DNA from 3 places in the Achromobacter sp. CF-sbj1-Ac2-l genome. Region 1 is predicted to be linked to each of the others. Evidence: predicted binding sites of a transcription regulator. Region 1 holds the regulator's gene; each other region holds the start of a gene.
What was found. The regulator HrcA, encoded in region 1, represses chaperone genes, less so after heat shock. The targets are predictions, from matches to a motif close to TTAGCACTCNNNNNNNNNGAGTGCTAA.
Positions count from the first base shown of each region.

Region 2: the regulator HrcA is predicted to act here: its motif matches at 4,221-4,247, upstream of groES (co-chaperone GroES).
Region 3: the regulator HrcA is predicted to act here: its motif matches at 1,933-1,959, upstream of rpoH (RNA polymerase sigma factor RpoH).

Region 1 covers NZ_CP199855.1:1,127,558-1,135,136, forward strand. The annotation lists gene fur (ferric iron uptake transcriptional regulator) at 27-446, shown strand; gene recN (DNA repair protein RecN) at 684-2,345, opposite strand; gene ACUDCK_RS05235 (NAD kinase) at 2,359-3,258, opposite strand; gene hrcA (heat-inducible transcriptional repressor HrcA) at 3,389-4,393, shown strand; gene hemH (ferrochelatase) at 4,439-5,530, shown strand; gene ACUDCK_RS05250 (hypothetical protein) at 5,543-5,776, shown strand; gene grpE (nucleotide exchange factor GrpE) at 5,991-6,548, shown strand; gene ACUDCK_RS05260 (thioredoxin family protein) at 6,563-6,967, shown strand; gene dnaK (molecular chaperone DnaK) at 7,049-7,579, shown strand, end outside.
Region 2 covers NZ_CP199855.1:5,304,801-5,312,379, forward strand. The annotation lists gene ACUDCK_RS24335 (TniB family NTP-binding protein) at 1-691, opposite strand, end outside; gene ACUDCK_RS24340 (Mu transposase C-terminal domain-containing protein) at 688-2,706, opposite strand; gene ACUDCK_RS24345 (TnsA endonuclease N-terminal domain-containing protein) at 2,669-3,328, opposite strand; gene ACUDCK_RS24350 (helix-turn-helix domain-containing protein) at 3,493-3,981, opposite strand; gene groES (co-chaperone GroES) at 4,305-4,592, shown strand; gene groL (chaperonin GroEL) at 4,631-6,271, shown strand; gene argE (acetylornithine deacetylase) at 6,376-7,551, opposite strand; gene ACUDCK_RS24370 (LysR substrate-binding domain-containing protein) at 7,559-7,579, opposite strand, start outside.
Region 3 covers NZ_CP199855.1:236,579-244,157, forward strand. The annotation lists gene fghA (S-formylglutathione hydrolase) at 162-1,025, shown strand; gene ACUDCK_RS01105 (hypothetical protein) at 1,122-1,811, shown strand; gene rpoH (RNA polymerase sigma factor RpoH) at 2,006-2,890, shown strand; gene cpdA (3',5'-cyclic-AMP phosphodiesterase) at 3,218-4,057, opposite strand; gene ACUDCK_RS01120 (cation:proton antiporter) at 4,247-7,093, shown strand; gene ACUDCK_RS01125 (NUDIX hydrolase) at 7,193-7,579, opposite strand, start outside.

The sequences.
Region 1 (7,579 bases):
CAACGCGGACGGAGAGCGATTACACCATGAGCGACCAAAGCGAACTGAAAAACATGGGTTTGAAGGCGACTTTCCCGCGCCTGAAAATTCTTGATATCTTCCGTAAGTCGGACCAGCGCCACCTCAGCGCCGAGGACGTCTACCGTGCCCTGATCGGCGAAAACGTCGAAATCGGCCTGGCCACCGTCTATCGCGTGCTGACCCAGTTCGAACAGGCCGGCATCCTTGCCCGCAGCCAGTTCGACAGCGGCAAGGCCGTGTTCGAGCTCAATGACGGCGACCACCACGATCACCTGATCTGCACCAACTGCGGCAAGGTGGTTGAATTCTCGGACCCGGACATCGAAAAGCGCCAGCAGAAGATCGCCAAGGACAACGGTTTCGCGCTGGAAAGCCACGCCATGGTGCTGTACGGCATCTGCGGTAGCTGCCTGAAAGGCCGCTGAGCTTTCTTCGCCTCGGACCTGCCCACGGCCGCGCTCGCCGTGGGTAGTTGAAAGCAAAAGCCCCTTCTATAGGAAGGGGCTTTTTTTATTCTCGGACTGAATCCGGCTGCGGACCATCGCGATACGGCTGTCGGCACAAAGGCAGCCGGCGCCCGGTTTTTCTGGAGGCGCACGCGCCCCGGATGTGCTTGCGCCGCATCAGGCCCGCGAGGAGCGGGTTGCCTGGCCCCTGCAGGCTCAGGCCGGCGCGCGGCCGACGCCGGCCAGCATTTCGCGGGCGTGTTCGCGGGTGGTCGCGGTGAGCTTGATCCCGCCCAGCATGCGGGCGATTTCCTCGACCCGGGCGCCGTCGTCCAGTTCCTCGATGCGCGACCGGGTGGTGCCGCGCGATTCGGTCTTGCTGACCAGGAACTGGTTGTTGCCGCAGGCCGCTACCTGCGGTAGATGGGTGACGCACAGCACCTGGTGGCGCTCGCCCAGTTCGCGCAGCAGTTTGCCGACGGCTTCGGCCACCGCGCCGCCGACCCCGCTGTCGACTTCGTCGAAGATCAGCGTCGGCACGCGCGCGGCGCGGCTGGCGATGACCGACAGCGCCAGCGAGATACGCGACAGTTCTCCGCCGGAAGCGATCTTGGCCAGTGGCCGCGGCGTGGTGCCGGCGTGGCCGGCCACCAGGAATTCGACCTGCTCGTTACCGTGCGCCGACGGCGCGGCCGCTGCCAGCGTGGGCTCGAACTTGCCGCCTTGCATGGCCAGCGTCTGCATGGCCTGGGTGACCTGTTTGCCGAGGTCCTTGGCGACCTTGCGGCGCGCCGCCGTGAGCTTGGCGGCGGCGGCGTCGTACTGCGCCTGCGCCGCCTGCGCCTGGGCGCGCAGCGCGTCGATGTCGGCGGCGGCCTGCAGGGCCGAGAGTTCGGCGTGCAAGCTGTCGCGCAGCGCGCACAGCCCGTCGGGTTCGGTGCGGAACTTGCGCGCCGTCTCGAATACCGCGCTCAGGCGCGCCTCGACGTCGGCCAGCCGGCGCGGATCGAGATCGACGCGGCTGACGTAGTTGTTCAGGTCGGACACCGCTTCGCTGATGGCAATGCGGGCCGATTCGAGTTCGTCGTAGATGCCCTGCAGGCCGGTGTCGTGCCGCAGCATCTGCTGGATGCGGTGGTTGGCCGCAGTCAGCCGGTGGTGGGCCGAGTCGCCTTCGCCATCGAGGGCGTCGAGGATCTGGGTGGCGCCGTCCAGCAGCGACTGTGAATGCGACAGGCGGGTGTGCTCGGATTGCAGCGATTCCCATTCGTCCGGGGCGAGCCCGAGGCGATCGAGTTCGTCGACCTGCCATTGCAGCCGCTCGCGTTCGGCGGCCAGGCCCGCCGCGTCCTTTTCGGCCAATTCCAACTGGCGCGCCAGCGCGCGCCATTGCTTCCAGGCCTGGCCCACCGCCTGGCGCAGGTCGCCGTGGCCGCCATGCGCATCCAGCAGGTCGCGCTGAGCCTCCGCACGCATCAGGCTCTGGTGCGCATGCTGGCCGTGGATGTCGACCAGGCTGTCGCCCAGTTCGCGCAATTGCGCGACCGTGGCCGGGGTGCCGTTGATGTAGGCGCGGCTGCGGCCCTGGGCGTCGATCACGCGGCGCAGGGCCAGTTCATCGTCGGCATCGATCTCGCGTCCGGCAAGCCAGGCGCGCAGCGCCGGCGGCGTGTCGAAGACGGCGGTGATGTCGGCGCGCGCGGCGCCTTCGCGCAGCACGCTGACGTCGCCGCGCTCGCCCAGCGCCAGCGCCAGCGCGTCGATGAGGATGGATTTTCCTGCCCCGGTCTCGCCGGAGAAGACGGTGAAGCCGGGACCGAAATGGATCTCGGTCTGCTCGACGATGACGAAGTCGCGGATGTGCAGGGTGCGCAGCATGTCGGGGCGCTTACTACTCTACGTTGTCGGTGGCCTGCGGCATCAGGTTCCAGTGCAGCTTGCGGCGCAGGGTGGAAAAGAAGCTGTAGCCTTCCGGATGCACGAAGCGGATGGTGTAGGGCGCGCGCTGCACGACGATGCGGTCGCCGGGCTGCAGGTCGGACCAGGTCTGCATGTCGAAATGCACGCTGGCGCCGACCTCGACGCGGCCCATGGCGGTGAGCGTCATGTTCAGCACGCCGGTGTCCGGAATGACGATGGGGCGGTTGGACAGGGTCTGCGGCGCCACCGGCACCAGCACCATGGCGTTCATGCCGGGGTGCAGGATCGGGCCATTGGCCGACAGCGCGTAGGCGGTCGAGCCGGTGGGGGTGGCGATGATCAGGCCGTCGGCGCGCTGGGTGTACATGAAGGCGCCGTCCAGTTCGACGCGCACTTCGATCATGCCGCCGCGTCCGGCGCGGTTCAGCACCACGTCGTTCAGCGCCGAGGCCGCGTACATCTGCTGGTCGCCGCGCCAGGCGCTGCCTTCGAGCAGCATGCGTTCCTCGATCTGGAAGTTGCCTTCCAGCACGCGCGTCAGGGCGCCATGCGCGTCCTGCACCGGGATGTCGGTGATGAAGCCCAGATGGCCATGGTTGATGCCGACCACCGGCACGCCGTACGGGGCGAGATGGCGCGCGGCGCCCAGCACCGTGCCGTCGCCGCCCATGACCACCGCGAGCGAGGCGTCCTGACCGATCTGCGCGTAGGTGGCGACGGGGTATTCCGTCAGGCCGGTGTTGCGAGCCGTGTCGGCATCGACGAGCACCTGCCGCCCGGCCTGCGTGAGCGCGTGCGCGAGCGCCCTTAGCGGAGTGGCCAGGCCGGCGTCCTGGTATCTGCCGATCAGCGCGACGGTAGGAAAGTGCATGGTGGCAAGGCGAATCAGAAAAAGCGAAATCGGTCCGGAATCGGGCCTGTTAGCCGATTATATGGGGCCGCATATTGGCTTGCGGGACAAAAATCGCCTTAATTGGAAAAGATTCCCTAAAATAGCCGCTATGGATGACCGCGCACGCGCATTACTGAAAGCGTTGATCGAACGCTATATCGCCGATGGGCAACCAGTCGGCTCGCGGACGCTATCGAAGGTTTTCGATCTGTCGCCCGCCACCATCCGCAACGTCATGGCGGACCTGGAAGAGCTGGGCCTGATCCACAGTCCGCACACCTCCGCGGGGCGCATTCCCACGCCCCGCGGCTACCGCATGTTCGTCGATTCGCTGCTGGCGGTGCAGTCCTACCAGCTCGAACCGCACAACATGGGCGAGATGCTGGCCGCGGCCGAGCCCACCCGCGCGGTCAATGCCGCCGCAGCGCTGCTTTCCAACCTGACCCAGTTCGCCGGCGTGGTGCTGACTCCCAAGCGCGCCCAGGTGTTCCGCCAGATCGAATTCATCCGCCTGTCGGACAAGCGGGTGCTGCTGATCATCGTCACGCCAGACGGCGACGTGCAGAACCGCATCCTGTTCGTGCAGCGCGACTACGCCGAGGCCGAATTGCTGGAGGCCGGCAACTTCTTCAACGTCCACTTCGCCGGCAAGTCCTTCGACGCGGTGCGGCGCACCCTGTCCACCGAACTGGCGCAGTTGCGCGAAGACATCTCGCGGCTGATGCAGGCGGCGGTCGAGGCCAGTGCCGAGGCCGCCGAGGACGGCGATGCCGTGGTCATCTCCGGCGAGCGCAAGCTGCTGGACGTCACCGACATCGCTTCCGACATGGACCGGCTGCGCAAGATGTTCTCGCTGTTCGAGAAGAAGACCGACCTGCTGCAACTGCTCGACGTGTCCAGCCGCGCGCAGGGCGTGCAGATCTACATCGGCGGCGATTCCCAGTTGGTGCCGATGGAAGAAGTCTCGGTCATCACCGCGCCCTACGGCGTGGACGGCAAGGTGGTCGGCACGCTCGGCGTGATCGGCCCGACCCGCATGGCCTACGAACGCGTGATTCCCATCGTGGACATCACGGCGCGTCTGCTGTCCAACGCCCTCAGCCACAACCAGTAGTTCCATTCGAACCGACATCCTCCTCGCGGAGGAAGGGGAGTTTTTGTGTTTCTTCGCCTGTTCAAGTATCTCTGGCCTGAACGCTACCTGCCCGAAGCCGAGCAGGACGACCCTTTCAATGAAGACCCGCCGCCGCGCGCGCCGGGCAAGGTCGGCGTGCTGCTGGTGAACCTGGGCACGCCCGACACACCGGGCAGGAAGGACATCCGCAAGTACCTGGGCGAGTTCCTGTCGGACCCGCGTGTGATCGAGATTCCGCGCTATCTGTGGAAGCCGATCCTGCACGGCCTGGTGCTGACGCTGCGTCCCAAGAAACTGGAGCCGCGTTACGCCGGCATCTGGCTCAAGGACGGCTCGCCGCTGATGGTCTACAGCCGCCGCCAGGCCGAAGGCGTGCAGGCCGCGTTGACCGCGGCCGGGGTCGAGGCGGTGGTGGAGCTGGGCATGCGCTACGGCAACCCGTCGATTCCCGACGCCATCTCGCGCCTGCGGGCGCAGGGCTGCGAACGCATCCTGACCGTGCCGCTTTATCCCCAATACGCCGCCAGCACCACCGCCACGGTGGTCGATGCTGTCACGCGACATGCCGGCCGGCTGCGCGACCAGCCGGAAATGCGCTTCATCAAGCGGTTCCACGAGGACCCCATCTATCTCGATCCGCTGGCCGCCAGCATCGAAGCGTACTGGCGCGAGCATGGCAAACCGCAGAAGCTGGTCATGAGCTTCCATGGCCTGCCGCGCTACTCCATCGAGCTGGGCGACCCGTACTACCGCGACTGCATGGAAACCGCGCGGCTGCTGGCGCAGCGCCTGTCGCTGCCGCGCGAGCAGATCGAGGTGACCTTCCAGAGCCGGTTCGGCACGGCCCGCTGGCTCGAGCCCTACACCGAACCGACCCTCAAGGCGCTGGCCGCCTCGGGCGTCACCGAGGTGGATGTGGTGTGTCCGGGATTTGTGGCAGACTGTCTGGAAACCCTGGAAGAGATCAGCCTGGAGTGCCGCGACGCCTTTCTCGGCGCGGGCGGCAAGCAGTTCCGTTACATCCCGGCGCTGAATGATGATCCGGCCTGGATCGCAGGGTTGGCCACCCTGGCGGAACGCCACTTGCGGGGATGGCCCACACATTCACGGACTTGAAGGAGAGGGCGCATGCACCATGATCCCAAGACGGGCAAAGTTGTGAAAAAGGGGGACGTCAGCTCCCCGGTGGACGAGGATCAGGTCGAGCACGAGCTGGACGAGGCGCTGGCCGAAACCTTCCCCGCCAGCGATCCCATCGCGATCAATCCGGAACCGGACGATGATCCACGCGTCGACCGCGCCCTGAAAGAGAGCTTTCCCGCCAGCGACGCCGCCGCCCCGGCGCAGCCGCACAAGAAATGACCTGTCCCTGACATCGTCCGGAGTGTCGAAAATGCCGACTGCCGGAATTTTCGTGGTTGGAGCCGATTTTCAGGCACGACTTTCCGGATTTTCATGGGTGGCTGCCGGTTGCCCCGGCGGTGCGCGACGGGGAATATTTGCTTTCCCGGGCTTGAAATAGGGGTATTGGCCCCCATTCATGTCTGCGAAAGCCATTCTTTTTGGAGGATTCCCCATGACGGCACCCAACGAGCCTGTAGATCAGACGCCCGGATTCGGCGACGACGCCGATGCGGCCCCCGCCGGCCAGGACGCCGCGCAGGCCGAGCTGAACGAGTTGCGCGCCCAACTGGACGCGGCCCAGGCTACCGTCAATGAGCAGCAGGACCAGCTTCTGCGCATCCGCGCCGAGGCCGAGAACGTGCGCCGCCGTGCCCAGGAAGAAGTGTCCAAGGCACGCAAGTTCGGCATCGAGTCGTTCGCGGAAAGCCTGGTGCCGGTCAAGGACAGCCTGGAGGCCGCGCTGGCCCAGGCCGACCAGACCGTGGACACCCTGCGCGAAGGCGTCGAGGTCACCCTCAAGCAGCTCGCGGCCGCCTTCGAGCGCAACATGCTCAAGGAAATCGCGCCGGTCCAGGGCGACAAGTTCGATCCGCACCTGCACCAAGCCATTTCTTCGATTCCGGCCGAACAGCCCGCCAACACCGTGGTCCAACTGCTGCAGAAGGGCTACGCCATCGCCGACCGCACCCTGCGTCCGGCCCTGGTGGTGGTGTCCGCCGGCCAAGGCTGACCGGACCGCGCGCCATGACCGACCCCAGGTTCGATCCGGCCCAGGTTTTCGCTGTGTTCGGCATGCGGCATGTCGACACCGCGGGATTCGACGAGGCCGTGGTCCAGGCGCCGGGATCGGACTTGCGTTGCGTGTTCCTGTGGGGCCAGGATTGCTATAACTGCAATCTTTTCAAGCAGGCGGCGTTGCTGCACCAGGACACCCTGCTGGGCCTGGGCCTGACCTGGTTCGAGGCCGATGTCTACGCCGACGAACCCCTGGGACGCCGCTTCTCCCTGCATGGTGTCCCCACTTTTGTGCTTTACCGTGCCGGAAAACGGCTCGGCCGCATCACCGGTTGGCCCGGATTGCCCCAGTTCACGGCGGCGATCCGGCGCCTGCAGGAAACCCCGGCGGAAAATTCCAGCCAGGCGTCTTGAAAAACCCTGTGGGCAGCCCCAGTTATGTGGGGACAGGAAATTTCTCTCCAATTTCATAGATTTATCCAAGGTAACCCGACCATGAGCAAAATTATTGGCATCGACCTGGGCACGACCAACAGCTGCGTGGCTGTCATGGACGGCGGTCAGGTCAAGATCATTGAAAACGCCGAAGGCGCCCGCACCACTCCCTCGATCGTCGCCTACATGGACGACGGCGAAACCCTGGTGGGCGCGCCCGCCAAGCGCCAGGCGGTGACCAACCCCAAGAACACGCTGTACGCGGTGAAGCGCCTGATCGGCCGCAAGTTCGAGGAAAAGGCGGTGCAGAAGGACATCAACCTGATGCCCTATGCCATCGTCAAGGCCGACAACGGCGACGCCTGGGTGGAAGTGCGCGGCAAGAAGATGGCGCCTCCCCAAGTGTCGGCCGACGTGCTGCGCAAGATGAAGAAGACCGCCGAGGACTACCTGGGCGAGGAAGTGACCGAAGCCGTCATCACGGTGCCGGCCTACTTCAACGACAGCCAGCGCCAGGCCACCAAGGACGCCGGCCGCATCGCCGGCCTGGAAGTCAAGCGCATCATCAACGAGCCGACCGCGGCCGCGCTG
Region 2 (7,579 bases), 2.1 Mb from region 1:
ACAACGATGTAAGGTCCGTTGCCTTGCATGTATCTGCCAGTCCCTTCAGAAATCCGAGCCACTCCGCACCCAGTCGAAAATGCGCCAGCTTGACAGCCACCGGAATTCTTGAGGTCAATTGAGGATCGATCGTCGCCAAGTTATCCATCATCTCAGTGCCCAGCAGCACAACTGGAACCTCTGTCGCGTTGATGAGCCGCTTTAGCCAATCTATGATGGATGTGAAGACCTTTGTGCCCGATGTGTGATAGACATGTTGGAACTCGTCGAGCACTATCACCCTGACACCTTGGTGCCTGATGGCGCTCACGAGAATTTGGTTGACATCATTGTTGTTGGCACGCCCTCTATCTCGCTGCATAGAACTGGCCATGGCGTACGAGAAATTGTTGAGCAAGCCCGTTTGTAGCTGGGAAACAGAGGGCTCTTCTTTTAGGCTCGCGCTGATCAACGGAACGCTGCTACTGTCACTAATCCCCTGGCGCAATATGTCAGAAAGATGGGACATCAACAGCGTTTTCCCGGCTCCTGACGGAGCGGTCACTCTCACTCCGGTGAAGACGCCAACCTGATTTCCAATTTCGATCGCATTCAGCACATACTGCAAAACGTTCTCAAAAGCAGGATGTGGAACGATGACTTCCGAAAGTGCGTTGCCCGCACTGATCGCGGCTGCTCCGTATTTATTCATCGGACTCCCCCAAGGTTGAACTCATCCGGCATGAAACCCTTGAAGATCGGTATTTCCTCTGGAAGCACCCTTATTTCCTCGTCGGTGAAGATCTGAAGCGCAATCTTTTTCTCTTGTGGCGGCGGCGAAGCATTCATCTTCTGTTCCGCAAGAGGCTTCACCGAAGAAAGGCCCTGAAACAACGCGTACTTGCGCATGTCGCGAATCAAGCGCTTGCCACGTTTGACGGCGTTGTCCACCATATCCTCAAACTCCTGCTGCACTCTTTGCCATTCGGCATATGCACCCTCCCCCCGTAATTTTTCCTTCGCGTAATGCCTAATTAGACGGTGCTGGCTGAGGGTAAGGCCGTCTGCATAGTCGGGGATCATGCTGGGCACCTTTAGCCAGCTTCTTGAGGTGGGATTTCTTACCCAGATGCTGCCAAGGTCATTCGGATCAAACTTGATTTCGGTTTTGAACCTTGGGGTGCGCTGAGATCGCGCCATTTCAGCAAGATCCGGACTGCGGTAGCTGATGTGGAACATTTCCACCCCGTGGTGTGCGACCGTCAGATTACGAGAGAGGCCAGTGAGCAGATCGAGCTGTTCCAGTCCGCCGGCGAACTGCGGTGGTGGCATGGTCTGCATCGATTCGGATAGGGTGTCGTACGGCCTAAGCAACGAACGCTCTGGTATTGCGACCGGATAGACGTCGACTGCCCAACGAACAAGACATTGGCATAGATCGGAGAACATGACGCAGGCCGTAATTTTTGGATCCGTTCTTTTCGCGAGGCCGCGGATTTTCTCTGGCATTCCTTCGATGGGAAGCGTGTTCATCATCGTCCCCAACGCACGTTCGACGTTAGGTTTGAACCACGGCTTTCTGACTGCTGCGAATTCAAGATCGCATCGCAATGCCCATGCAATTTGCCGAAACTGCTGTGAATGAAATGCCAGACCATTGTCCACAAGGATAGTTTCCGGCAGGCCTGGGGTGAGCCACTCGCGCTCTGCCCCTACCGCGCGGACAAGATCATCCTTCGGTCTCAGAGCTAGCTTCAAGCTTTGGCACACCCTGCCAAGAGACTCGCCCTCGAAGCTGATGAACACCGACAAGATGTACTTCGAGAATGAGTCGATGACCAGCGTCAATGTTGGCCGTCCCAATGGAATGCCTCGCCTATCATCAATCACGTAGAGATCAAGAAGGGTGTGGTCCATCTCCACACGCTCTAACGGACGCGTGGCATAGACCCCGCCAACCGCGTGGCGCCACCTATTGTTTGCTGCGGTGGCACCCATCCGAACTCTGTCTGCCTCGTACCGGGGCACCGATTGAACGAGTCGGCGAAAGGACGACAAACTCATTGGCTCAATGTGGCGACACCCCCGTTGCTGCTCAATTTGCGTGAGTCTCGCCAGGTACCTCGTATACGCCGCCGTCACGCCCTTTCCGCGAAAGACGAAATAGCTCTGGCGCAGTACCTCCCATGCGATCTCTCTTGTAATCTCGTCCAATCGGATTGCTTTGGCTCGGCGAACGTTTCCAGACAAAAGACTCAGCACGTTCCCCTCGGAATTGTTGAAGCAGCGCAGCCAACGGATCACCGTCGAAGCAGAGGGTGGATTTTCGTCTGGGAATCTCTGCACCACCGACGCCACTACACTCGAGATCTCCAACCGTGCTGCAGGCTTGATACCGCTTTTTATGACGGCCCGAACGTATCTTTCACGTCGCTCTATCTCTCGGCCTTGCCTGCCGGTCAACCTACCGATTAGCGAAGCCAGCGCGTCACCTGACCCCGTTGACGCGCGCTCATGCGTGAGCGCTGGAGCAAATGGGGCGGGGCTCAAGACCTCATACTTGCCGTCGATGATGTCGCGTACGAGGTCTGCCGCCTGGAACGTAGTCACAGCCCGGGTATGAATGTCCTCGAACTGGATAGTGTTGTCGCCCAAATCCCGAACAAACGTCCAGCACCGACCGCCCTTCCTAATTGTTAAGCCAACTTGCAGGGCAAAATTCGCCATTGCGAAGCTCCTTAAGATCAGAGGGGAAGGAGATTTGATCCGGCAGCAACGACGGGCCAACAGTCAGTCGCCGAATCCCAATCAGATGCAAGACGAGTTCTCGCGGGCAGCCGACGCATTGGGCTAGCTTGTCAATCGAACCAGGAGTAACTGGCTCCTGGAGTTTGACCAGTGCATCTCTCACTACATCGTCGGTGTAGTGAGACCTGGCGTAGCGGATGTAAACGGATGCCCTCGCATCGCGACCGTCTTTGTTAATTTGCTCTTCGGTTGCAATCAGGTAAGTGAATCCGTGGCTTCGCAGCAGTTCAGCTGCGGTGTCCAAATTTTCCTGATGCTGACGAACGAACTTTGACGGCTTCACCTCGACGATGACAGCAAGCTTGCTGGCGAAGTCCAGGCGGAAGTCGGGCGTGTACTTAGCGCCACCGGGCAATTCGATGACAAAGGGCTGGGATCGAATCGACACTAACCCAGGGCAGAGCAACGCAATACGCGCAAAGTTCAGCTCCAGCAGGCTTTCATATTCCACCTGCTCCTCTTGAAGCCATGGGCAAGAGATGTACCCCACTCTTCGATGTGGTGACCGGGTGACCACTTTCCTACCGCGTTCTAGCAGCATGCTTTTCCTCCTGAAGGCAACACTTGCCCCCGACGAGCGGTCGCTCATCGAAAAATTGCTTGACTGGGTTGCACTGCGGAAGGAAACTTGGGTTGTCTAAGCCTTTGGTTTCCGAACCGAAGGACAACGCCGGTCAATGTAAAAGTTGATCGGCGTTTTCTTTTCTACATGACTGCTCTCCTGTCATCTGGGTTCAGCAGCGAATGCGTGTCCCGCACGGCGTAACTCCTAGTCCTTGCTAAGTACAGGGAACAGATCACGCGCAATGCTTCGTACTCAGACTCGGAGCACACGCCGTCGTCGGTCTTCAGAATCTCAGCGGCAAGTACGACCGCCGCCGTCTCGGTACCAGATCTGTTAATCGCTCTGAGGATTCGTTCCTTTGTGAGCACGCGTGCGAGCTCAGACGTCTCTTGGCTCTCTAGGCCCATCACCCGCGCCAAGCGTGCGACCAAGTCATCCGGGGGCTCCCGATTGCCTTTCTGGATCTGCGTTAGGTAGGACGGGGTCACGCCTGCCAGGTCGGCTAGCCGTTTGGTCGTCAGGCCTCGTGCAGCTCGCATCCGACGAAGCTTCGATCCGAAGGTCTCATAGAGCATGGCGAGAAAAGTGCAGGGTTGGGATGTTTGAACTCTATCCCAACCAACCCGCATCGCGCAATAAGTCTTTATTTTTCAACGACTTGCGTTAAATTAATACATGTTTGTATTTGGGGACGCAGGTGCCCACGGCGCTGCCACTGTGGTGTGCGGCTCATCAAAGACGGTGCGAAAGTTCCAAACTGGATGACACAAATTCCAAACTCAATGGAATTCGACAGACGCATTGCCGCCCGCCCCATATGTAACAGCCACCGCTCTCCCCCTTGAACCCCACCACATCATCCCTATAATTAGCACTCGACTCCGGTGAGTGCTAACAATCCTCCCGGGCCCAACCGATCATTCACTTTCTTCTCTAGTAACAGGAGTTCCTCATGGCCTTGCGTCCCCTGGGCGATCGCGTGATCGTCAAACGCCTCGAAAACGAGCGCAAGACTGCGTCGGGCATCGTCATCCCCGACAGCGCCGCTGAAAAGCCCGACCAGGGTGAAGTCGTGGCCGTCGGCCCCGGCAAGAAGACCGAAGACGGCAAGATCCTGCCGGTCGACCTGAAGGCTGGCGACAAGGTTCTGTTCGGCAAGTACGCCGGCCAGTCGGTCAAGGTTGACGGCGAAGAGCTGCTCGTCATCCGCGAGGACGAAATCCTCGCCGTGGTCCAGTAAACCCTGCCTCAAAACGAATTTTCGAAGGAAGCTAACAAATGGCTGCCAAGCAAGTACTGTTCGGTGACGACGCCCGCGTGCGCATCGTCCGTGGCGTGAATGTCCTCGCCAACGCCGTCAAGACCACCCTGGGCCCCAAGGGTCGCAACGTCGTGCTGGAGCGCTCGTTCGGCGCCCCGACCGTGACCAAGGACGGCGTCTCCGTCGCCAAGGAAATCGAACTGAAGGACAAGTTCGAGAACATCGGCGCCCAGTTGGTCAAGGACGTCGCCTCCAAGACCTCCGACAACGCCGGTGACGGCACCACCACCGCCACCGTGCTGGCCCAGGCCATCGTTCAGGAAGGCCTGAAGTACGTTGCCGCCGGTTTCAACCCGATCGACCTGAAGCGCGGCATCGACAAGGCTGTCGCCGCCGCCGTCGCCGAACTGAAAAAGCAATCCAAGCCGGTCACGACCAGCAAGGAAATCGCCCAGGTCGGCTCGATCTCGGCCAACAGCGACTCCTCGATCGGCCAGATCATCGCTGACGCGATGGACAAGGTCGGCAAGGAAGGCGTCATCACCGTCGAAGACGGCAAGTCGCTGGAAAACGAGCTGGACGTCGTCGAAGGCATGCAATTCGACCGCGGCTACCTGTCGCCCTACTTCATCAACAGCCCGGAAAAGCAAGTCGCCGCGCTGGAAGACCCGTTCGTCCTGATCTTCGACAAGAAGATCAGCAACATCCGTGACCTGCTGCCGGTGCTGGAACAAGTCGCCAAGTCGAGCCGTCCGCTGCTGATCATCGCCGAAGACGTCGAGGGCGAAGCCCTGGCGACCCTGGTGGTCAACAACATCCGTGGCATCCTGAAGACCACCGCCGTCAAGGCGCCTGGCTTCGGCGACCGCCGCAAGGCCATGCTGGAAGACATCGCCATCCTGACGGGCGGCACGGTGATCTCCGAAGAAACCGGCATGTCGCTGGAAAAGGCCACCCTGGCTGAGCTGGGTCAAGCCAAGCGCATCGAAGTGGGCAAGGAGAACACCACGATCATCGACGGCGCTGGCGACAGCAAGTCGATCGAAGCGCGCGTCAAGCAGATCCGCATCCAGATCGAAGAAGCCACGTCCGACTACGACCGTGAAAAACTGCAAGAACGCGTGGCCAAGCTGGCCGGCGGCGTTGCCGTGATTCGCGTTGGCGCTGCCACCGAAGTCGAAATGAAGGAAAAGAAGGCTCGCGTCGAAGACGCCCTGCACGCCACGCGCGCTGCGGTGGAAGAAGGCGTTGTGGCCGGCGGCGGCGTGGCTCTGCTGCGCGCCAAGCAAGCCATCACCGACCTGAAGGGCGACACGCCTGACCAGAACGCCGGCATCAAGCTGATCCTGCGTGCCGTCGAAGAACCCCTGCGCACCATCGTCACCAACGCCGGCGAAGAAGCCAGCGTGGTGGTCAACACCGTGCTGCAAGGCAAGGGCAACTACGGCTACAACGCCGCGACCGGCGAGTACACCGACCTGGTCGAGCAAGGCGTGCTGGATCCCACCAAGGTGACCCGCACCGCCCTGCAGAACGCCGCCTCCGTCGCCAGCCTGCTGCTGACCGCCGAAGCCGCCGTTGTGGAACTGGCCGAAGACAAGCCCGCTGCCCCGGCCATGCCCGGCGGCATGGGCGGCATGGGCGGCATGGACTTCTAAGTCCCGCTTCCCTTGCATGGCCTCCCCGGCTTCGGCCGGGGAATGCAGTACCCCGAAAGACCCCCGGACCTTCGCCCCGGGGGTTTTTCTTTTTTGGGCCGCCGTCAGCCGCAGAGGTAATCGGTCAGGCGCGCCAGCATGGCGTCGCAGGCCTCGATCTGCGAAATCTCGACGTATTCATCGGCCTTGTGGGCCACTTCGATACTGCCGGGGCCGCACACCAACACCGACGTGCGCGCCCACAATTGGCCAAACAGCCCGCCCTCGGTGCCGAAGGCGACCTTGGTGCATGGCGTGCCCGGCGGCAGCATCGAGGCCAGCAGGCGCACCGCGGGTGAATCCGGCGGCACAGACAGGCCCGGATAGGCGTTGCCCGGCACGATATCGGGCAGCGCGGCGTCGGCCAGGGGCTGCGCCTCGCGCATCCGCGCCCGGGTCCGTTCCAGCACGCGCGCCAGGATGCGCTGCGGCTCGTCCTGGGCCACATTGCGGATCTCGAAATCCACCTCGCAATCGGCCGGCACGATATTCAACGCCGTCCCGCCCCGGATGGTGCCCGCATGCACGGTCGAGTAGGCAATCGCGTAGCCCTCCTCGCGCGGGCCCTGCTCGGCCAGCTCGCGCTGCACGTCGCGCAGCGCGCCCACCAGGTCGGTGGCGGTATGGATGGCATTGACGAAGCGCGGCGCCAGGCCGGAATGGCCCGCCTGCCCGCAGCAATGCGCGCGATAGGCCGCCTTGCCCTTGTGGCCGGTCCCGATCTGCATCAGCGTGGGTTCACCCACCACGCACAACAGTGGCTGCGGCTCCAGGCCCTCCAGCTCGCGCAGCAGGTGGCGCACGCCGACACAGCCGATCTCCTCGTCGAACGACAGCGCCAGCGACAACGGACGCTTCAACGGGCGTCGCGCGGCGCGCGCCATGGCCATCACCGCGCAGGCCACGAAACCTTTCATGTCGGCGGCGCCGCGGCCGTACAGCCGGCCGTCGCGCTCGCTCGCTTCGAAAGGCGGCGTGGTCCAGGGCTGGCCCTCGACCGGCACCACGTCGGTATGGCCCGACAACAGGATCCCGGGCACATCGCTCGGGCCGACGCTGGCGTACAGATTGCAGCGCGTCGCATCCCGCGGATCCGGCACCCGCATCGAGGCGATGCCGGCTTGCTCCAGCACCTCCTGCACGCGGTCCATCAGGCTCGCATTGGAAGTCAGCGTGATGGAAGGAAACGCGATCAATTCGCGCAGCAGGGCCAGACTGTCGGGCGGGAGAAGACGACTCATGGGGCACTCAGGAAGAAGGCGGGGCGTC
Region 3 (7,579 bases), 890 kb from region 1:
CGCTGGTCAAGCCCCGCGATCACAATATGGGCGCGGAATCGCTACTTTTTGTGGAAAGGACTCCGATTCGGGCAGGTTAACATTCGGCGACGGATCCTCGTACCGTGGATATACCCTAATTCCGACCGAATTTTCTTCAGCCTCAGACCCGGAGACCTCCCATGCCCGCCTCCCTGGAACTCATTTCCCAGCATCGTTGTTTCGGGGGTTCGCAGCGCTATTACCGCCATGAGTCGGCCGAGATCGGCCTGCCGATGCGGTTTTCGGTGTTCGTCCCGCCGCAGGCCGAGCACGGCCCGGTGCCAGTGCTGTTCTACCTGGCCGGCCTGACCTGCACCGAGGAAACCTTCATGATCAAGGCGGGCGCCCAGCGCCTGGCCGCCGAACTGGGCGTGATGCTGGTGGCGCCCGACACCAGTCCGCGCGGCGCCAACGTGCCGGGCGAAGACGAGAGCTGGGACCTGGGCACCGGCGCTGGGTTCTACCTGGACGCGACCACCGCGGCCTGGCGCGCCCACTACCGCATGGATAGCTACGTGACCCGCGAGCTGCATGGCATCGTCACCACCGCCCTGCCCGGCGACGCCGCGCGCGTCGGCATCTTCGGCCATTCGATGGGCGGTCACGGCGCGCTGGTGCTGGCGCTGCGTCACCCGGGCAAGTTCCGGTCGGTCTCGGCGTTCGCCCCGATCGCCGCGCCCAGCCAGTGCCCGTGGGGCCAGAAGGCGTTCGGCGCCTACCTGGGCGAGAACCGCGACGACTGGGCCGCCTACGACGCCTCGGCCCTGATGCGCGGCTTGCGCCAGCCATTCCCCGGCGGCATCCTGGTCGACCAGGGCACCGCCGACCAGTTCCTGGCCGAGCAGTTGTATCCCGAGGTATTCGAGGCGGCCTGCGCCAGCGCCGGCCAGCCCCTGGTGCTGCGCCGCCAGGACGGCTACGACCATGGCTATTACTTCATCTCGACCTTCATCGAGGATCACATCCGGTTTCACGTCGAGCGGCTTGGAAAGCCGGTCGCCTGACCCCTCGCTTCTATACTGGGCGGCCTGCCGTGGCAGGCCCGCGGCGGCTCCCGCCCGGCCCCTGGCCGCGGCGCCCTTTGCATAGGATCGGCTGATTTGATCAACGGAATCGCTCCCTTCGTCTGGATTCTGCTGGCCGCGGTGGTCGTCTTCCTGCCGGGCCTGGCGATGCTGCTGGGCAAGGGCGGCCCGCGCGACGAGCGCGGCCGGCGCACCTTCCAGTTCCGCCCCGTGCGGCGCGTGTTCGGCCTGTTGCTGCTGTTGCTGGGCGGCGTGTCGGGGCTGCTGGCGTTGTCGCTGGTCCAGTTCTTCAAGCTGACCACCGACGAACCGGTGGCCCGGATCGAGGTCCGCCAGCAGGCGGAAGGCCAGTTCCAGGTCAGCGCCGCCGCGCCGGGCGTGGGCGCCAAGCAATATGTGCTGTATGGCGACCAATGGCAGATCGACGCCCGCGTGGTGCGCTGGCGCCTGCCGGCCCTGATGGCGGGCGTGTCGCCGCTGTATCGCCTGGAGCGCCTGTCCGGCCGCTACAGCGACGCCGCGCGCGAGGCCTCGGCGACGCGTTCGGTGCATGCGCTGGACGACTGGCCGGCGCCGGACCTGGGGTCGCTCAAACAGAGCTTCCCGAACTGGTTTCCCTTCGTCGATGTCCAATTTGGCAGCGCGGCCTACATGCCGCTGTTCGATGGCGCGAAATACCAGGTCTATATGGATCCCCGCGGCGCGTTGTTCGTACGCCCGGATGGCGAGGCCACCGCGGCGGGACTGAAGCGGCTGGGGTGGTAGCCAACGCGTCCGGAGCCGTGTGATGGCCTGCCCGGCAAGGCGGATGGCCCTGCGGGCAGGTCGGAATTTAAAATGGGGTCGCATCGCGTGGAGGAAACTTTGACGCGTCGCAATAGTCGAATTAGCACTCCCTTTACTAGAGTGCTAACATCGAATCCATGTCTTTACCCCTTCGCTTTCCGGAGACCGCCGCAATGAAGCAACCCAGTACCTCGTTGGCCACGTCCGGCAACGCTCTGGCGTTGGCCATCGCCAATCCGGGCGCGCTCGGCACGATCGATGCCTACATCTCGGCCGTGAACCGCCTGCCGGTCCTGTCGGCCGAACGCGAAACCGAACTCGGCCGCCGCCTGCGCGACAGCGAAGACCTGGGCGCCGCGCGCGAGCTGGTGTTGTCGCACCTGCGCCTGGTGGTGTCGGTCGCGCGCCAGTACCTGGGCTATGGATTGCCCCACGCCGACCTGATCCAGGAAGGCAATGTCGGCCTGATGAAGGCCGTCAAGCGGTTCGACCCCGAGCGCGGCGTGCGCCTGGTGTCGTTCGCCGTGCACTGGATCAAGGCCGAAATCCACGAATACATCATCCGCAACTGGCGGCTGGTCAAGGTGGCGACCACCAAGGCGCAGCGCAAGCTGTTCTTCAACCTGCGCAGCATGCGGCCGGACGGCCAGACGCTGGATCCGGAACAGGTCGATCACATCGCGCGCGAACTCAACGTGCGCCGCGAGGATGTCAGCGAAATGGAAGTGCGCCTGTCCGGCCGCGACATGTCGCTCGAGAACCAGGACGACGATGACGACAGCTACGCGCCCATCGCGTACCTGTCCGACGAAGGCCGCCAGGAGCCGACCCGCGTGCTGGAACGCGCCGCCCGCGACCAGTTGCAGAGCTCGGGCCTGTCGAGCGCGCTGGAAGCACTCGACCCGCGTTCGCGCCGCATCGTCGAGGCCCGCTGGCTGCAGGACGACGGCGGCGCCACGCTGCACGAGCTGGCGCAGGAATTCGGCGTGTCGGCCGAACGCATCCGCCAGATCGAGGCCGCCGCGTTGAAGAAGATGCGCGGCAACCTGGCCGCCTGATTTCCCGCCGCATCCATGCCCAGGGCCGCGATTCGCGGCCCTTTCCATTTACGCCGCCGACCGCCCAGACCCAGGGAAGGGGCCGTGGCGGCCATTGTCGCGTCGCACCAATAAATTGATACAAATTCGCCGCGAAATAACCGCCGATTTCAGAAACTTAATGCAGTGCGCCCCGCCTAACTTCACGTAGACCGCAAACTTTGGTTGGCAGTCTTGTCATCCGTCTCGGCTTCTCCTCTTTCCCCTCCCCTATGAGACGGATGCTTGCGGGGCACCACGCATATGGTGCCCCGTTTTTTATTGCGCGCGCGAAACGCGTCGGGCCGTTCAGGCCGCCTGCGCGCTGGCCGGACCGGGCTGCGTTGCATGCCACAGGGCGTCCTGCACGCGCCGCACGCCGGTGGCCATCGAGCCATCCTGGTAGAGCTTGATCCAGCGATACCCGGGGGCGAGGTTGTCGACCACATGCTTGCCGTCGCGGATGCTGAACTGGAAGCAGGTGGAGGGCGTGGCCAGCATGCGCAGGTTGTGGCGGCGGCGGTCGAACTCATGGTGCACGTGGCCCCACAGCAGCACACGCACCTGCGGCCAGCGCGCCAACAGCTTGAACAGCGCCTGCGGGTTGTCGATCATCATCGAATCATGCCAGTGGCTGTCGATCTGCATCGGGTTGTGGTGCATGGCCAGCAGCGTGTGTCGTCCGGGCGCCTCGGCCAGCGCCGCTTCCAGCAGATCGAGCTGGCTGTCGGGCAGGTGGCCGGCGTTGGAGCCGGGCACGGTGGTGTCCAGCGAAACCACGCGCCAGGCGCCCACGTCCGTCACGGGCACCGACCATTCTGGCAGTTCATGGCGCATCGCCACAGGCAGGTCGTGGTTGCCCGGCAGGCAACGGATCCGGGCGCCCTCCAGCGCCGGCGCGGCGCCCAGGATGGCGGCCAGGCGCTGGTAGGCGGCGGGCTCGCCGTCCTGGGACAGGTCACCCGTGGCCAGCAGCAGGTCGGGGTGCTTGCCGTCGGCCTCGATCTGGCGCAGCACGGCGCGCAGGCTGGCATCGGTGTTGACGCCGAGCATCACGGTGTCCGGCTCGCCGAACAGGTGGCAATCGGTCAACTGGACGAGCATGGCTGGGGCGTCGGTGCGCCGGGCCAGGGTATGGACGCGTGCCAAGTGCGGCTCCTGCGAAGTTTCTGCACGGGCTCCTACCTTACCTAAAAAACATGTCCCGGCGCGTATCGCCCCACCCGATCGGGGTAACGAAACGTGCGCCGGAAATAGCCGTTCGCCGGAATCGACTGGAAAACCCGCTATTCTTGTGGAACTTCTCACAAGCTTCATGATCGGGACGCGGCGTTATCCATGGATGTAGGTTTTCTCGTATTCGGCCTGGCCGGGCTGTTGACCCTGGTGTGCTTCATGCCGCCGCTGGCTGGCCGCCTCAAGCTGCCCTACTCGGTGCTGCTGGCAATCGTCGGCTGCCTGCTGGGCATCATCGTGCACGTCCATGGCTGGGCGCCGAGCTGGATCGGCGACTTCCTGGATTCGCTGGAGCGGTTCGAGATTTCCTCCGAGACCTTCCTGATGGTGTTCCTGCCAGTGCTGCTGTTCGAAACCGCGCTGTCCATGAACGTACGGCGGCTGATGGACGACATCGGCCCGATCCTGATGATGGCGATCGTCGCCGTGGTGGTGTGCACGGTGGTGGTGGGCGTGACGCTGGACGCGATCTCGCCCTATGGCCTGGTGGTCTGCCTGCTGCTGGGGGCCATCGTGGCGACCACCGACCCGGTGGCGGTGGTGGGCATCTTCCGCGAAGTGGGCGCGCCCAAGCGCCTGACCACGCTGGTCGAAGGCGAAAGCCTGTTCAACGACGCCGCGTCGATCGCCCTGTACTCGGTGCTGCTGGCCGTGCTGGGCGGCCATGGCGAGTTGACCGCCAGCGGCATCTTCAATGACTTCATTGTGCACTTCATCGGCGGCGGCATCGCCGGTTTCGCCATGGGGCGGCTGGCCTGTTTCCTGTTCGCCTGGCTGCGCGGCTTTCCCACGGCCGAGATCACGCTGACGCTGACGCTGGCCTACCTGTCCTTCTTCATTTCCGAGCACTACCTGAACGTGTCGGGCGTGGTCGCCACGGTGATCGCCGGCCTGGTGGTGGGGTCGACCGGCCGCACCCGCATGTCGCCGACCACCTTCGAATACCTGTCGAGCGCCTGGGAACAATTCGGCTTCTGGGCCAACTCCCTCATCTTCCTGTTCGCGGCCATGCTGATTCCCAAGCTGATGGCGGCCGCCGACTGGCAGGAACTGGTGCTGGTGGCGGTGGTGTTCGTGGCGACGCTGGTGGCGCGGGCCATCGTGGTGTTCGGGCTGCTGCCGTTGCTGGGGCTGACCAAGCTGGGCACCAAGGTCAGCAATCCCTACAAGGTGGTGATGCTCTGGGGCGGCCTGCGCGGCGCGGTGTCGCTGGCCCTGGCCCTGGCCGTGACCGAGCAGACCGGCGTGCCCGAGGAGGCGCGCCAGTTCATCGCCGTGGCCACCACCGGTTTCGTGCTGTTGACGCTGTTCGTCAACGGCATCAGCCTGCGGCCGCTGATCCGCATGCTGGGGCTGAACCAGTTGTCGCCGGTCGAGCGCACCATCCGCAACCAGGCGCTGGCGGTGGCGCTGGAGGACCTGCAGGGCAAGACCGAAGAAGTGGCCAAGACCGAGCACATCGGCAGCGAGGTGCGCGACCGTATCCGCGCGGTGTTCGACGCCAGCCTGACCAGCGTGCACGATGGCCAGGTCAGCCAGATGAGCGACGAGCAGCGGGTGGCCGTCGGGCTGGCGATCGTGGCGCAGCGCGAGGAGGAAATGTTCTTCGACATCCTCAAGGCGCAGATCGTCGACTGGCGCATGGCGGAAACGCTGCTGGCGCGGGCCGAACGGCTGGAGGACGCGATCCGAATGGGCGGGGTGCCGGGCTTCGAGCGCGCCATCATTGCCGACGTGCGCTATTCCACCGGCTTCCGGCTGGCCTTGCGGCTGCACTACCTGTTCGGTTTCCAGGGCTGGCTGGCGCGCGAACTGGGCCAGCGTTTCGCCAACCTGATGAGCAAGCGATCGGTGGCCCAGCGCCTGATCGTGTTCGCGCGCGAGCAGATCACGCCGCTGCTGGGCGAAACCGCCACGCAGCGCATCGTGTCGCTGCACCAGCGCCGCCTGGACCTGATCGAAAACGCGATGCAGGCGCTGAACCTGCAATATCCGTCGTACGCGCAGTGGCTGCAGGAGAGCTACCTCGGCCGGGTGGCGCGCGAGCTGGAACGGATCCGCTATCGCGACATGCTGGAGCAGTTCCTGATCAGCGGCGAGGTCTACGCCGACCTGATGGCGCAGTTGAAGAGCCGCTGGGCGCACATCGACACGCATCCGCCGCTGGACATCGAAATGAGCGCGGCCGACCTGATCAAGCGCGTGCCGCTGTTCGAGGGGCTGTCGGCCGATTCGTTGCGCGCCATCAGCAAGCTGCTCAAGCCGCGCCTGTCGTTGCCCGACCAGCGCGTGCTGACCAAGGGGCGGCATGGCGAAGAGATGTGCTTCGTGGCGTCGGGCGCAGTGGCGGTGCACCTGCCGGACAACACCATGATCGAACTGGGCAGCGGCGAGTTCTTCGGCGAACTCGGCCTGCTGGGCGAGCAGCAGATCGCGCCCGAGGTGACCTCGCTGGGCTACAGCAAGCTGCTGATGCTGTCGTCGCGCGATTTCCACGCCCTGCTTGCCCGCGACGAAAACCTGCGCGAACGCATCCAGGTGGTGGCCAAGCAGCGCCTGCGGGCGATCGAGGTCTGGAAGCAGTTCTCGCAGGCCAACGCGACGCCCGCGCCCGCTCCCGCGCCGGCGTCGGCGCCTTCGCCCTCACAGGCGGCGGAAGCGGCCGAGGCCGCGGGGGTGCAGAGCGGCCTCGATACGCGGGCGGTGCAGGCGTTGCAGGCGGCCGAGCCGGGCGCAGCGGTGGCGCTGCCGGCAGTGGGAAGCGGGTCGGAGCCGCAGCAACAACGTCCGCGGCAGGTCGAGACACGGCCTGTCGAGGCGCATCCCGCGCAGCCGCTGCAGGTCGAGACGCACGCCGCGCCGTTGCAACAAGTGGAGACGCGCCAGGCCGACGCGCACAAGGCCGATGCGCGCGAGACGGATGCGGCGCCGGGAGGCGCCAGCGCCTGATGCGGGCAGGTGCGCGCCGGCCGGCCGGCGCGGTCGTGCCGCGCGCTGTCTGAGCCGCGCGCCGCTGGGCGCATCGGCCCGCCGCGCGGGAGCGCCGGTTCAGATTTCGCCGGCCGCCCGGCGCTGCATGATGTCTTCGATGATCACCAGCGCCGCTTCGAGCGTGAACTCTCCGTCGGCCACGCGCCGCACCACGGTGTCGACGTCGGCGGCCGCGATTTCCATCACTTCGCCATCGCGGTTGGCGGGCCGCGCGTCCGCCGCCAGCACGCAGGTGCTGGTCAGCACGTCCTCGACCTGGTAGCCCTCGGGCAGGCGGCGGTGGATGCGCAGGATGGTGCGCAGCGGCGAGCGCTGCGCCAGGTCCGGCGCGTCCAGGCCGGCTTCCTCGCCGCATTCGCGCACCAGCGCAACGTCCAGGTCTTCGCCGCGGCCGGCCAGGCCGCCCACCAGGGTGTCCCACATGCCGGGGTCGGTGGATTTGCT